2 regions of the Kushneria konosiri genome follow, and region 2 is predicted to be linked to the other one. Evidence: predicted binding sites of a transcription regulator. Region 2 holds the regulator's gene; the other holds the start of a gene.
What was found. Region 2 encodes FNR, which switches genes on or off when oxygen is low (the NO sensors DNR and NnrR bind a similar motif). Its sites were predicted from a motif close to TTGATNTANATCAA; they were not measured.

Region 1 (6,157 bases), 310 kb from region 2:
CATCCTTTTCCAGAATAAAGGTGCGAAAAAGACCCAGCGGCGGCGTACGGTTGAGCGCATTACGCGCCATGGCCGCCAGAAATAACGGGTGCTGGGGCGCCATCCTGGCGATCAGTGCCTGAAGGTCTTCCAGCATGTCGAGTTCGCCATGGACAAAGCCCAGATCAAAAAAGATCGAGCTGTGCAGCAGCGCTTCGGGGTCGGGGTTCTCGATCCAGTCGCGGAAATAGTTCTGCCAGACCGACAGCGGCTGTCGCCAGCGCTGGTTGGTGGCCATGATATCGCCCTTGCACAGCGGATAGCTGCACGCCGCCAGCCCGTCGCTGACAAAACGGGCCAGTGACTGGAAATATTCATCGTGCTGCTCGGGGATGAAGCTGTTGTCCAGGATCATGCCATGATCCTGATCGGCAAAGACCGTCTGCTCGTCACGCGCACATGACCCCAGCACCATGAAGCAATAGGGAATCGGCGGCGGCCCCAGCTCGGCTTCACCCAGCTCCAGCAGCTTGCGAATAAAGCTTCGACAGATCGTTGCCATGGTGCGACCGATCATCTGGGCATCGGCCCCTTCATCCACCAGGCGCGCGAAGGCCAGCGGCACATCGCCGCTCAAGCGCACCAGCCCGGCAAGCCCTGCCTGATTGAAGATCGAACTGACCAGATAAAGGCTGCTGCGGGTCTCATAGCGCATGACGTCGCTGAGCTGCAGCACCCCGATCGGACGCCGCCGATAGAGAATGGGCAGATGCTGAACGTTGTGATTGAGCATCGTCATCATCGCCTCATAGATCGACGCATCCGATGGCGCGGTCAACAGACTGGTCGACATGATCTCGCCCACCGGCGTCTCGCCGCTGAGATCTTCCGCCAGAGCCCGCACACAGCAGTCGCGGTCGGTCAGAAGACCGGCCAGACGACGCACCTGCCCTTCCTGGGTCGTGAAGTGACGCGGACCGTTGATCCCCTCCTGCTCTTCACTGAGGATCAATACACAGGTGACATTGTCTTCGCGCATGCGACGCGCCACCTCAACGATCGGCGTATGAATATCCACCATGGTTGGCTTGCGACGGATCAGACGACGCACTCGCGTGCTGCTCATCTGATTATCATTGCGCTGCTGGTCGACCGTGGCCTTGAGACGGTCGCCGCCGGTTTCGACAAAGTCGGCAAAATCGTCGTTGTCCGCCCGCAGCGATTCAAAAAGCTCGGCCGGGACGAAATAGATCAGCGTGTCTTCGATGGCGCGTACCGGGAACCGCACACGACGATTGCGCATGATGTCCGAGTAGCCAAAGATATCGCCTTCCACCAGGCGGTCGAACAGCTGGCCGCTGCGCTTTGATACTTCAACGGCGCCGCTGCGCACGTAGCAGAGCTCGTTGATTTCCTGATCCAGCGCCAGAATGTCGGTCCCGGCCTGGAAATAGCTGATCTCGACCTGGGTGGCCACCTGATCCAGCCATTCATCGCCGAGATATTCAAAGGGCGCGAACTGCGCCATGTGCTGGCGAATTTCCAGCTGTTCGATATCCATCCGCTTGCTGCTCCCTGGCTTGCCCTGCGTGTATCGCCATGACGATACATCGTCTTTGATGATTCTGCTCATGAAGCGTGTTGACTGCCTTTATGGTCGGCAGTGCTTTTGCCCCTGAACGTCTCTTTGGTCGAATCGCGACTAAAGTGCTCTGCTCTTTTGTCCCGTTTCCGCGCAAGTATTAGTGGCCCTGCACATAAAAACGGTCATACACCGGGACAACAAGGATGAGCCATGAGCGGACCAACGCACAACGATACCCAGTGGCGCGACATTCAGCGCAATGCCAGCTTCCAGGAGCTGGTGCAAAAACGCTCCCGCTTTGCCATGACGCTTTCCGTCATCATGCTGAGCCTCTACATGGCCTTCATCCTGCTCATTGCCTTCGCACCCGGCGTGCTGGGTACTCCGCTGGCCCAGGGCATGACCACCACCTGGGGCATCCTCATCGGTCTGGGGCTGATTCTTGTGGCCATCGTCCTGACCGGACTCTATGTGCGTCGCGCCAACGGTGAATTCGATCGCCTCAATGCCCGGGTGCTTGAGGAGATCAGCCAATGATGACCGCAGTATTCAAGCTGACACTGGTCGCCGCAGGCAGCCTGCTCACCAGTGCCACGGCCATGGCCGATGCCCTGACCGGCCCCGTGACAAGGCAGGCCCTCAATGTGCCGGCCATCATCATGTTTCTGATCTTTGTCGGCATCACGCTCTACATCACCTGGTGGGCCTCGAAAAAGAGCCAGTCGGCCTCGGACTACTACGCCGCCGGCGGCAACATCACCGGCTTTCAGAACGGGCTGGCAATTTCCGGCGATTTCATGTCGGCGGCCTCGTTTCTGGGGATCTCGGCGCTGGTCTTCACGTCAGGCTATGACGGCCTGATCTATTCGATGGGCTTTCTGGTCGGCTGGCCGATGATCATGTTTCTGATCGCCGAGCGTCTGCGTAACCTGGGGCGTTATACCTTTGCCGACGTCGCCTCGTTTCGTCTGAGCAAGCGACCGGTCAGAACGCTGTCCGCCTTCGGCTCACTGGCGGTGGTGGCGCTTTACCTGATCGCCCAGATGGTCGGCGCCGGCAAGCTGATTCAGCTTCTGTTCGGCCTCAATTATCACATCGCCGTGGTCGTGGTCGGCGCACTGATGGTCTGTTACGTGCTCTTTGGCGGCATGCTGGCCACCACCTGGGTACAGATGATCAAGGCCGCCATCCTGTTGTTCGGGGCCAGCTTCATGGCACTGATGGTACTGATGCATGTGGATTTCAGTCTGGAGGGGCTTTTCAATGAAGCGGTGGCCGTACATGCCAACGGCGCCTCGATCATGAGCCCGGGCGGGCTGGTCAAGGACCCGATATCCGCCATTTCGCTGGGACTGGCGCTGATGTTTGGTACTGCCGGCCTGCCACACATCCTGATGCGCTTTTTCACCGTCGGCAACGCCAAGGAGGCGCGCAAAAGCGTGTTCGTGGCGACCGGTTTCATCGGTTACTTCTACATTCTCACCTTCATCATCGGCTTTGGCGCCATCATTCTGGTGAGCACCAACCCGGCCTTCAAGGACAGCACGGGGGCGATCATCGGCGGGACCAACATGGTGGCGGTGCATCTGGCCAATGCCGTGGGCGGCAGCATTTTCCTGGGCTTCATCTCGGCGGTGGCCTTTGCCACCATCCTTGCCGTGGTCGCGGGCCTGGCGCTGGCGGGGGCCTCGGCCATTTCGCATGACCTTTACGCCGGCGTGATCAAAAAGGACAACGCCGACGAGAAAAGAGAAGTGCGCATTTCCAAGATTTCCGTACTGGTACTGGGGGTGGTCGCCATCGTGCTGGGTATCGCCTTTGAGACCCAGAATGTGGCCTTCATGGTGGGTCTTGCCTTCTCGATCGCGGCGAGCTGCAACTTCCCGGTACTGCTGCTTTCCATGTACTGGCGTCGGCTGACCACCCGCGGCGCCGTTATCGGCGGTGGGCTGGGGCTGATCACCGCCATCGTGCTGATGATTCTTGGTCCGACCATCTGGGTACAGGTGCTGGGCCATGAAACGCCGGTCTATCCGTACGACTATCCGGCGCTGTTCTCAATGGCGGTGGCCTTCATCGGCATCTGGCTGTTCTCGGTGACGGACAACTCCGCCTCTGCCGAGCGTGAACGGGCCCTGTTCGATGCCCAGTTCGTCCGCTCCCAGACCGGCATCGGCGCCTCCGGAAGCGTCGCCCACTAACTTCCTTTTTCTACCGTCTCTCTCCTTCGCCCTGCCCTGAGCAGGGCTTTTTTGTTCAGCCGGATCAATACCTGTCCGGCTACCGACGTTGTGGATACTAAAGTTTAGAAGCCGTCATGCCGCTATCAACATAACACAATGTTACAAAAGCGGAGTCACCGGCGCATCATGCTGTCATATCCCAGAGGGTTATCTCAGGTTGCAGGGGCGACGCTTGCCATGGCGCTGTGCGGGCCATTCGCGATGGCCGCCAATAGTCCTTCCGGGCTCATGCAGGGTGACTGGCTTGTCAGGGCAGGCGCGGCGCGCCTTGCACCGGTCGGCATGCAATCAAACATCCCTGTCATTGGCGGAAACGTCGAGACGCTGGATGAGACCGTGCCCACGCTGGATATCAGCTATTTTCTGACCGATCACTGGGCCCTTCAGGTGGCAGGCGGGATTTCCTCCACCGCTTACCGGCTGACCGATTCAGCGTTTGGTGATTTCGATATCGGCACCGTTAAAACCGCCACACTGGCGCTGATGGCGCAATATCATTTTCGACCGGGAGCCGCCCTGAACCCCTACCTGGGGGCTGGCGTGGCACGCTCTCATACGCTTCGGGTGAATCCAGCCGACAATATTCCCGATTTTGACGTCGAATCCCTCAACAGTGTGATGCTGGGTGCCGGGCTTGACTACCACCTGAGCGGCCGCTGGTTCGCCAGTGCTGCCATGGTGTATATCAGCGTGCCGACCTATCACTTTGAAGGCGAAGGATTCAGCGCCGAGGTTGACATGGACACGCTTCTCACGGGACTTGGACTGGGATATCGATTCTAGCTCGTTTTTAAAGGCCCGGAACCTGCGTGAGGTCACGCCACATCATGTTCATCCACCCCGAGATCCTTTACCTGATTGGTGGCACCAGTCGCTGCACCTTTATGGTGGTCTTTTTGACCACAGTGATCTGCCAGCCCGAAGAGCGCTGCCTGCGGCACTGGCTCACCTCTCTGATGGCATCAGCGGCAGGGTGTTTTTGCATGTCACAAAGCCCGAGCTATCCGGTCGCCCCTTTTCCTCTCTCATTGATCGCCACCACGCTTTTCTCCCTGAGCCTGGGTCTGGCCTGGAGCGGGCTGAGACGTTTCTATCATCGCAGCGTCCATCTACCGACCTTGATGGTGATTACCCTGACGCCGGGGATGTTGCACCTGCTATTGCTGTGGCTGGAGACCTCGCAGATCCTTCACATGTCCACGACCTTTCTGGTCACGGCCATCATGGCCGTGCTGGCCATGGTTGAAATCCTCAGACCACCCCGCAGGCGGATACTGTCGCAGTATGTGGTGGCAATGGCCTTTTTTATCTATTTTCTGGCCCTGTTTATTCCGCTGGCCATGCTGGTGACTGGTGTGATGACCATGGAGATGATGGTCAGCGGACAGGCGGCCATTCTGGCGGATCAAATTCTCTGCATCCTGATTCACTCGGGCTTTATTGCCATGACCAGCGAACGCTCCGGCATGACGCTCAAGCATCTGTCGGAGACCGATCAACTGACGGGGCTGTCCAACCGCCGTGGCTTGCAAAGCGCATTGAAAAGACAGAAAGCACTTTATCGTCCCGGTCAGGTCCTGAGCATGATCATCATCGATCTTGATCATTTCAAGGCGATCAATGACCGGCTGGGACATGATGCCGGCGATGCCGTACTCAGGCAGTTCTCACAGCATCTGATCGCCATCACTCGTTGTCAGGACATGGCCGTCCGGTGGGGCGGCGAAGAGTTTCTGATTCTGCTGCCCGACACGCCTGTTGAAAAAGCCGCCCTTCTTGCCGAGCGTCTGCGGGCGCGGGTAGAAGGCACGCCCTTTGCGCTCGAACCAAAAGCACTGAACATCACCATCAGCCTCGGCGTGGCCGTCACTCCCGCCAATACCTGCGATTTCGACTCGGTGCTTCAAAATGCCGATGAGGCGCTTTATAAAGCCAAGCGTGAAGGCCGCAATCGGGTCTGTTGCCACGACCCATCTTCTCTTTCGAGGCCGCTGGCAGTTCAGGCCTGACGCCTTGATGCAACTCCACATGACATCACCTCTCGCATCAGGCATGGCAATTGCATGGGAAAGCATCATGCCCATCTGCCAGGAGGCCTGCCATGAAAACCGTGTCCACTCACGACAGCGCGCTTTACCAGGAGCGCGTATCACCAGGGATCGTTGAACGGCTGAAAGCGCTGGGCCCCGGCGCCATGGTCGCAGCCTGCATTCTCGGCCCCGGCTCGATCACCACGCTATCGGTCGCCGGTGCCGAATATGGCTTCGTCCTGCTCTGGGCCGTGCTGGGCGCCTCGGTGGTGGCCTTTTGCTTTCAACGTCCGGTGATTCGCTTTACTCTGGCCACCGGA
Region 2 (6,157 bases):
CCTCACAGCTTGTCGAACAGCTGACCGGTCAGCTGGGCGTAAGCAAGGCTCAGGCCATTGGCGGTTCAGCCGCGCTTCTGGCGGCGGCGAAAAGCCAGCTGGGCAATGATCAGTTCAACCAGCTCTCCAATCAGGCGCCCGGCGTGGATGGGCTTCTCTCCAGCGCTCAGGCACTGTCGGGCAGTCAGTCGATGCTGTCGAAGCTCTCCGGCATGGGCGGCAGCGGCAATAGCAGCAATACGTCGTCGCTGACCTCGAGTGCCTTCAGCATGCTGGGGATGGATGCCGGCATGATCAGTCAGTTTGCGCCGGTCATGCTGAATTATCTGGGGGGCCAGGGCGTCTCGAATAACCTGCTGAGCTCGCTGGGCAGCATCTGGGGCGCCGTCGGACGCTAGCATAGAGGCATCAGGAGGTCGGTATCGGCTTCCTGATTCTGGGATGTTCCTCTCATAGACGCCTCGAGATCTCCTCCCATAGCTGGCGATAGGCTACCGCCGCGGCCGTGCGTGGAGCGAACTGCACCAGCGGTGCCTGATGCACGCCCATCTGTTCGACCGCGCTGGCGTAGGGGATGTTGGCCGAAAGCCTCGCCGGCCACTGCTTGTGAAAGTCTGTCATGCTGTCCTGATGCAGCCTGCGACGTCGATCCACCAGTGTGAAGAAGGGCCACAGCGGTGTGTTGATGTGTCCTTCGTCCAGATACTGCTGAAGCTGGGTCAGGGTTCTCATCGACAGCGTTGTGGGCACGACCGGTACCAGCAGGGCATCAGCACTTGAGAAAATCTGCTCAGAAAGGGTCGTCAGCCCCGGCGGGCAGTCCAGAATGACCAGATCGTAGTCGTCACTGACCGGTTTGAGCATCCTGCGCAGACGACTCGCCTTGTGACCTTCGAGCAGCGTGTCCATCTCTCGCGATTCAAGACCTGCCGGCAGCAGATCAAGGTTGGCCATGTCGGTATCGCGAATGGTCTTCTCGAGCGTGGCCTTGCCCTTGACCAGCTTTTCGACACCGCCGCCGCGAATTTTGGGCTTGTTGCGCAGATAAAAGGTGGTGGCGGCCTGCGGGTCCAGATCCCAGATCAGCACCCGCTGTCCGGCAAGGCTTGCTTGTGTGGCCAGATTGATGGCGGATGCCGTCTTGCCCACCCCTCCCTTGATACTGTAAAGCGCCAGCATCTGCATATCAGTGTTCCTGTTGATGGAGCCCGGGTCAGACCCGAAGTCTGTGTCGGCGTGATGACGGTTTGATGACAGGGCCTGCGCCATGGCATCGATGGCAGGGAGACTGTGTCATGATGGGGCATCACGGTGACAGCTGTTCAGGCAATAAAGGCGGTGACATGGAAGGCGATGTGACAGAAGAGACGCTTCACTGGTCGTGGGGGGGCATGAGCATCGAGGTCGGCGTAACCCGCCGTGGCCAGGGCCCGGAAGTATTGATACTGCCGGCGCTGTCGAGCATCTCGACGCGCCATGAAATGGATGCCCTGCAGACGAGGCTGGCCGAGCGATTTACCACGGTCTCGGTGGACTGGCCGGGCTTTGGCGACCGCCCGCGTCCTTTCCTGGAGGCCACGCCGGCCATGCTGACGGCCTTTATCGACTACCTGCTCGATGAGGTCATCTTCCTGCCCGAGATGATCGTCGCCGCCGGGCACGGGGCCGGGATGGTCATTCGCCATCTGGAGCAACACCCCGACGCCGCCGACCGACTGGTGCTGATCGCGCCGACCTGGCGTGGGCCGCTGCCCACCATGGCCGGCGAGCACAAGCCCTGGTTTGGGCATCTACGCACCTGGTTTGATCGCCCGGTCATTGGTGCCGGTATCTACCGGCTCAACGTCAGCAACTGGTTTTTGCGTCGTATGGCCGGCGAGCACGTCTATGAGACGCCGAACTGGCTGTCCGGCGAGCGACTGGCGGCCAAGCGCCGCGTGGCCCGCACGCCCGGTGCGCGTCATGGCTCGATCCGGTTCGTGACCGGCGCCGTGGACCCTTTCAGCCGCCGCGAGGCCTGTGTGGCGGCGCTCAAGGGCGCCAGTGCGCGCACGCTCCTGATCACCAGCGAGAAAATGCCGCCGCGCTCACGGGCCGAAATGCGCGCCATGGGGGCACTGCCTCGGGTTGATACCGTATCGCTGTCGCACGGGCGCCTGTCAGTACACGAGGAGTTTCCCGATGAGGTGGCCAGGGCCATTCTGGCATGGCTGGATATCCCACCGCAGTATGATTGAGCCCTGTCGCCGACCGGGCCCCGGGGTTACTCGCCCGGCGTGGAGTGATGAGAAATCATGGTCAGTGCCGACTGTGCCGAGCCGTCCTTATCGAGTGAAACGGCCTGGCACCCGGTGTATTCTTGGCCGGCTGACACCTCAAAAGAAGAAGAGCTTTCAGCTCTGGGAACATGATTTCAGGGGGTAATATGCTTATTGGTGATGTTCGCCTCAAGCGCGTCTACCAGCACTCGACCCATCAGGATGGGGCGCGCTGGCTGGTGGATCAGGTATGGCCTCGTGGCAAGCGCGAAGAGGAGCTGTCGGTCGAGCGGTGGTATCGCGCCGTGGCACCGTCTCGTCGACTGCGCCATGCCTGGGAAAGCGGGCGAATCGATCGCGCGACCTTTGAGCGTCGCTATCGTCTGGAGCTCAATCCGGGCGATCTCGAGCCGCTTCTGGATCAGGCGCGTCAGCGTCGACTGACGCTGGTCAGTGCCGTCCGTGACCTGGAAGGCTCGCATCTGCCGATTCTTCGTGAGGTCATTCTTGAAGCGCTGCGCGGTGAGGCCGTGGAGAGCGAGCCCGAAGCAGTGGCCGAGGCGCATTGAGTCCGGCGCCACACGAACAGCAAAACTCCCCGACTTGATCGGGGTGTTTTTTATTGTCTGCAGGGCGGTGAGAAAGCCTGCCCATAAAATCAGGCGCGACGGCGCTCATTGCAGCAGGGCGCGATAATGCCGGCGTGCTTCTTGAGCGCTGCCATATCCAGAATCTCTACGTGACGCCCCTGAATAGTGAGCAGCTCCTGCTGCTGAAAACGCCCCAGCACGCGGCTGATGGTTTCGATCGCAAGTCCGAGATAGGTACCGATATCGCTGCGTGACATTGGCAGTCGAAAGCGCTCGGCGCTATGGCCGCAGCGATCAAAGCGGATCGAGAGGTTATGAAAGAAGCTTGCCAGACGCTCATCGGCACTCTTGCTGGATAACAGGCGCATCAGGCGGCGATCATCGACAATTTCGCGGCTCATGCAGCGATAGAGCTGATGGCGAAGCTCCGGCAGATGCTCCGAGAGACTTTCCAGCCGCTTGAAGGGAATCTCGCAGACCGTGGTGCGCTCAAGCGCCGTTAGAAAACCGGGATGCACGGCACTGTCGATGCTGTCCAGCCCGACCAGTTCGCCGGGCAGGTAGAAGCTGGTGATCTGCTCTTCGCCATCGGTGTCGATGATGGTCTGCTTGAGGCTGCCGCTGCGCACGGCGTAGACATTTTCAAAGGCCTCACCCTGCATGTATAGGGTCTCTCCACGCGTCAGCGGCGCGCGCCGTCGTACGATCGTGTCGAACTGCTCAACATCGTCAAGAGACAGGGAAAGCGGCAGGCACAGTGAGCTGAGCGAGCAGGTCTGGCAGCGTGTCTGGTGAAGATGAGAGGAGGTCATCGGCCTGGCATTTTCCTTTGCGTGTGAGTGGTGTGCCGGGCGCTTTCGTGACAGGTCGTGCCCGCGTTCTGGTCCTTTGAGAGGCATTTGCCCCGTCGAACATGCCCTGTCCTCTAGAGAAGCCGTGAGAACTGCTGACGATGTTCGGTCGAAAGGTGGGCATCGAAGGCCATGGCCAGCTGACGGATCAGCAATCGTCCCATTGGGGTCACCATAAGCAAGTGCTTATCATATTCGATGAGACCGTCTCGCCGAAAGGTGGCAAGTCTTTCAAATACATTAGCGAAATAGTATGACGCCCTGATGCCAAAGTCGGCTTCGATGGCGTCAAAATCGAGTTGCATGTCACACATCAAACGATGAATCACGTGCCGGCGCAGTCGGTCATCCTCACTCAGGCGTACCCCGCGGCAGGTGGCCAGCCGTGGGTGGTCGATGGCCGTCTGCCAGGTCTCCAGTCGCGCGGTGTTCTGGGCATAGACGTCATCGACCTGGCTGATGGCCGACACCCCCAGGCCTATCAGGTCGCACTGCGCGTGGGTGGTGTACCCCTGAAAGTTACGCCGTAAATGACCCTCGCGTTGCGCGACGGCCAGGCTGTCATCGGGTCTTGCGAAGTGATCCATGCCGATATGGATGTAGCCGGCCTGTGTCAGCTTCTCGATCGTCATGCACTGAATGGCCAGGCGAGTGTCGGCATCCGGCAGGTCTGCGCGGTTGATGCGCCGCTGTGGCAAAAACCGTTCGGGCAGGTGGGCATAGTTGAAAACGCAGAGCCGGGCCGGTGCCATGTCGATTACCTGATCCAGAGTCTCGGCAAAACCTGTCACGCTCTGATGCGGCAGGCCATAGATCAGATCCAGACTCAGCGAGCGAAATCCCAGCCGGTAGGCCTCATCGATCAGGTTTTCGCTCAGTTCGCGTGGCTGGATCCGGTTAATGGCCTTCTGTACGCGAAGGTCCAGATCCTGCACGCCCAGGCTCAGGCGATTGAAGCCCAGCGACTGCAGATGACGCAGCGTATAAACGTTGGCCTCGCGAGGATCGATTTCGATGGCGAAATCGCGGTCAGGATGGTCGGAAAGATTGAAGTGCGTGCCCAGCTGATCCATCAGCCGGCTCATCTGGTCCAGATCGAGAAAGGTCGGTGTGCCGCCGCCCCAGTGCAGCTGCTCGACCCGTCGCCCGCCGTCGAGATGGCGCCTCATCAGGGTCATCTCCCGGGTCAGGCGGTCCAGATAGGGCTCGGCCATGGCGGTCTGACGAGTGGCAATGCGGTTACAGCCACAGTAAAAGCAGATGCGTCGGCAAAAGGGAATATGGACGTACAGCGATAGGTCTCGCGCGGTGGCGTTGCTGCGCTCAAGGGCCTGCGTCAGCTGTGTCGGGCCGAAGTGATCGGTAAAGGCGGTGGCCGGCGGATAGGACGTATAGCGGGGGCCCTGGCCGTCATGGCGCTTGAGCAGCTCGATATCCGGCGAGAACTGCGCATCAGGGAGAGCGGGTCGGGGAGCAGATGACAACATGAAGGATGCTCGTGGCAGGCAGTGATCATGCCATGCTACGAGCATCAGGGGTGCGGGGTCTGACCTGGATCAAATCATGACGGCCGATGGGGCCGGGCATGATGAATCAACCGACGCGCGCGTCGTCATCCATGTGACGGGCCACACGTGACATGGTGCTGGTCAATTCGATGGCCAGGGTCAGATCCGCCAGTTCGCGCGGCGAGAAGGTAGTGATCGCCATCATGCGGGTGCTGGCATCGACCGGCCGAAAATGGGTAAAGGACTCACACCAGGCAAGCGCTGCACGTTCACGAGCGGTGAAGCGGTCGGAGTCGGCCCAGCGTGCCAGCTCACGCAGCTTGTCGGCATCAATGCCCAGTGCTTCGGCTTCGCTGACCCGCAGGTTTTCGCAGTTATCGCAGCCGCCATTGATCTGCGAGGTGCGAAGCTCTGCCAGACAGCGAATGGAAGGGTCGAGGCTGCAATGTCGTACCGCACGGGTAGTGTGGTAGATATCGGTGGCATCGATTCGCCGGGGTCGTTCACTGGTCATGAGTGTGCACCTCAAAATGGTATGAATCTGGTCCTATTTAACGCTTTCGACAAAATTTAATCCACAGCCGGTATTTACAAAGTTGAGCGCGGTTTAAATTTTTGCAGGGTTGGCAACCTGCCATAGTGCCGGTGTCCTTGCGCCGCCCGATGCCATATCGGGCGGCGCAGTGCTTCAGGAAGTGGCCTGAGCCGTACGCGATTCAGTGTGATTTGATCGGCGCCTGCGCTGAAAGTAGACAATCAACGCCAGTATTAAAAGGGCCGGAATCCACAGCCACTCCTTGGCAAAACGCTCGCGTGGCAGTTCGACGCTGACAATGGTCTGATCCATGTCCAGCCCCAGTTCGCTTGCCTGACTGCCCCAGCCGACCGTATCCACAAGTGTGGTCTCTCCGTCCTGACGCAAGGCCAGCCCCAGATTGTCCAGCCGTGCC

Region 1: a site for FNR is predicted at 3,820-3,833, ahead of B9G99_RS09040 (OmpW/AlkL family protein). Genes of this name have one in related genera too.

What each region holds. Positions count from the first base shown of each region.
Region 1 covers NZ_CP021323.1:1,954,261-1,960,417, reverse strand. Annotated here, with positions in the region: gene B9G99_RS09055 (putative nucleotidyltransferase substrate binding domain-containing protein) at 1-1,540, opposite strand, end outside; gene B9G99_RS09050 (DUF485 domain-containing protein) at 1,775-2,101, shown strand; gene B9G99_RS09045 (cation acetate symporter) at 2,098-3,765, shown strand; gene B9G99_RS09040 (OmpW/AlkL family protein) at 3,934-4,590, shown strand; gene B9G99_RS09035 (GGDEF domain-containing protein) at 4,617-5,816, shown strand; gene B9G99_RS09030 (Nramp family divalent metal transporter) at 5,909-6,157, shown strand, end outside.
Region 2 covers NZ_CP021323.1:1,645,248-1,651,404, forward strand. Annotated here, with positions in the region: gene B9G99_RS07670 (DUF2780 domain-containing protein) at 1-398, shown strand, start outside; gene B9G99_RS07675 (ParA family protein) at 451-1,185, opposite strand; gene B9G99_RS07680 (alpha/beta fold hydrolase) at 1,296-2,237, shown strand; gene B9G99_RS07685 (DUF488 domain-containing protein) at 2,426-2,827, shown strand; gene fnr (fumarate/nitrate reduction transcriptional regulator Fnr) at 2,917-3,660, opposite strand; gene hemN (oxygen-independent coproporphyrinogen III oxidase) at 3,774-5,186, opposite strand; gene B9G99_RS07700 (carboxymuconolactone decarboxylase family protein) at 5,293-5,721, opposite strand; gene B9G99_RS07705 (TRAP transporter permease) at 5,896-6,157, opposite strand, start outside.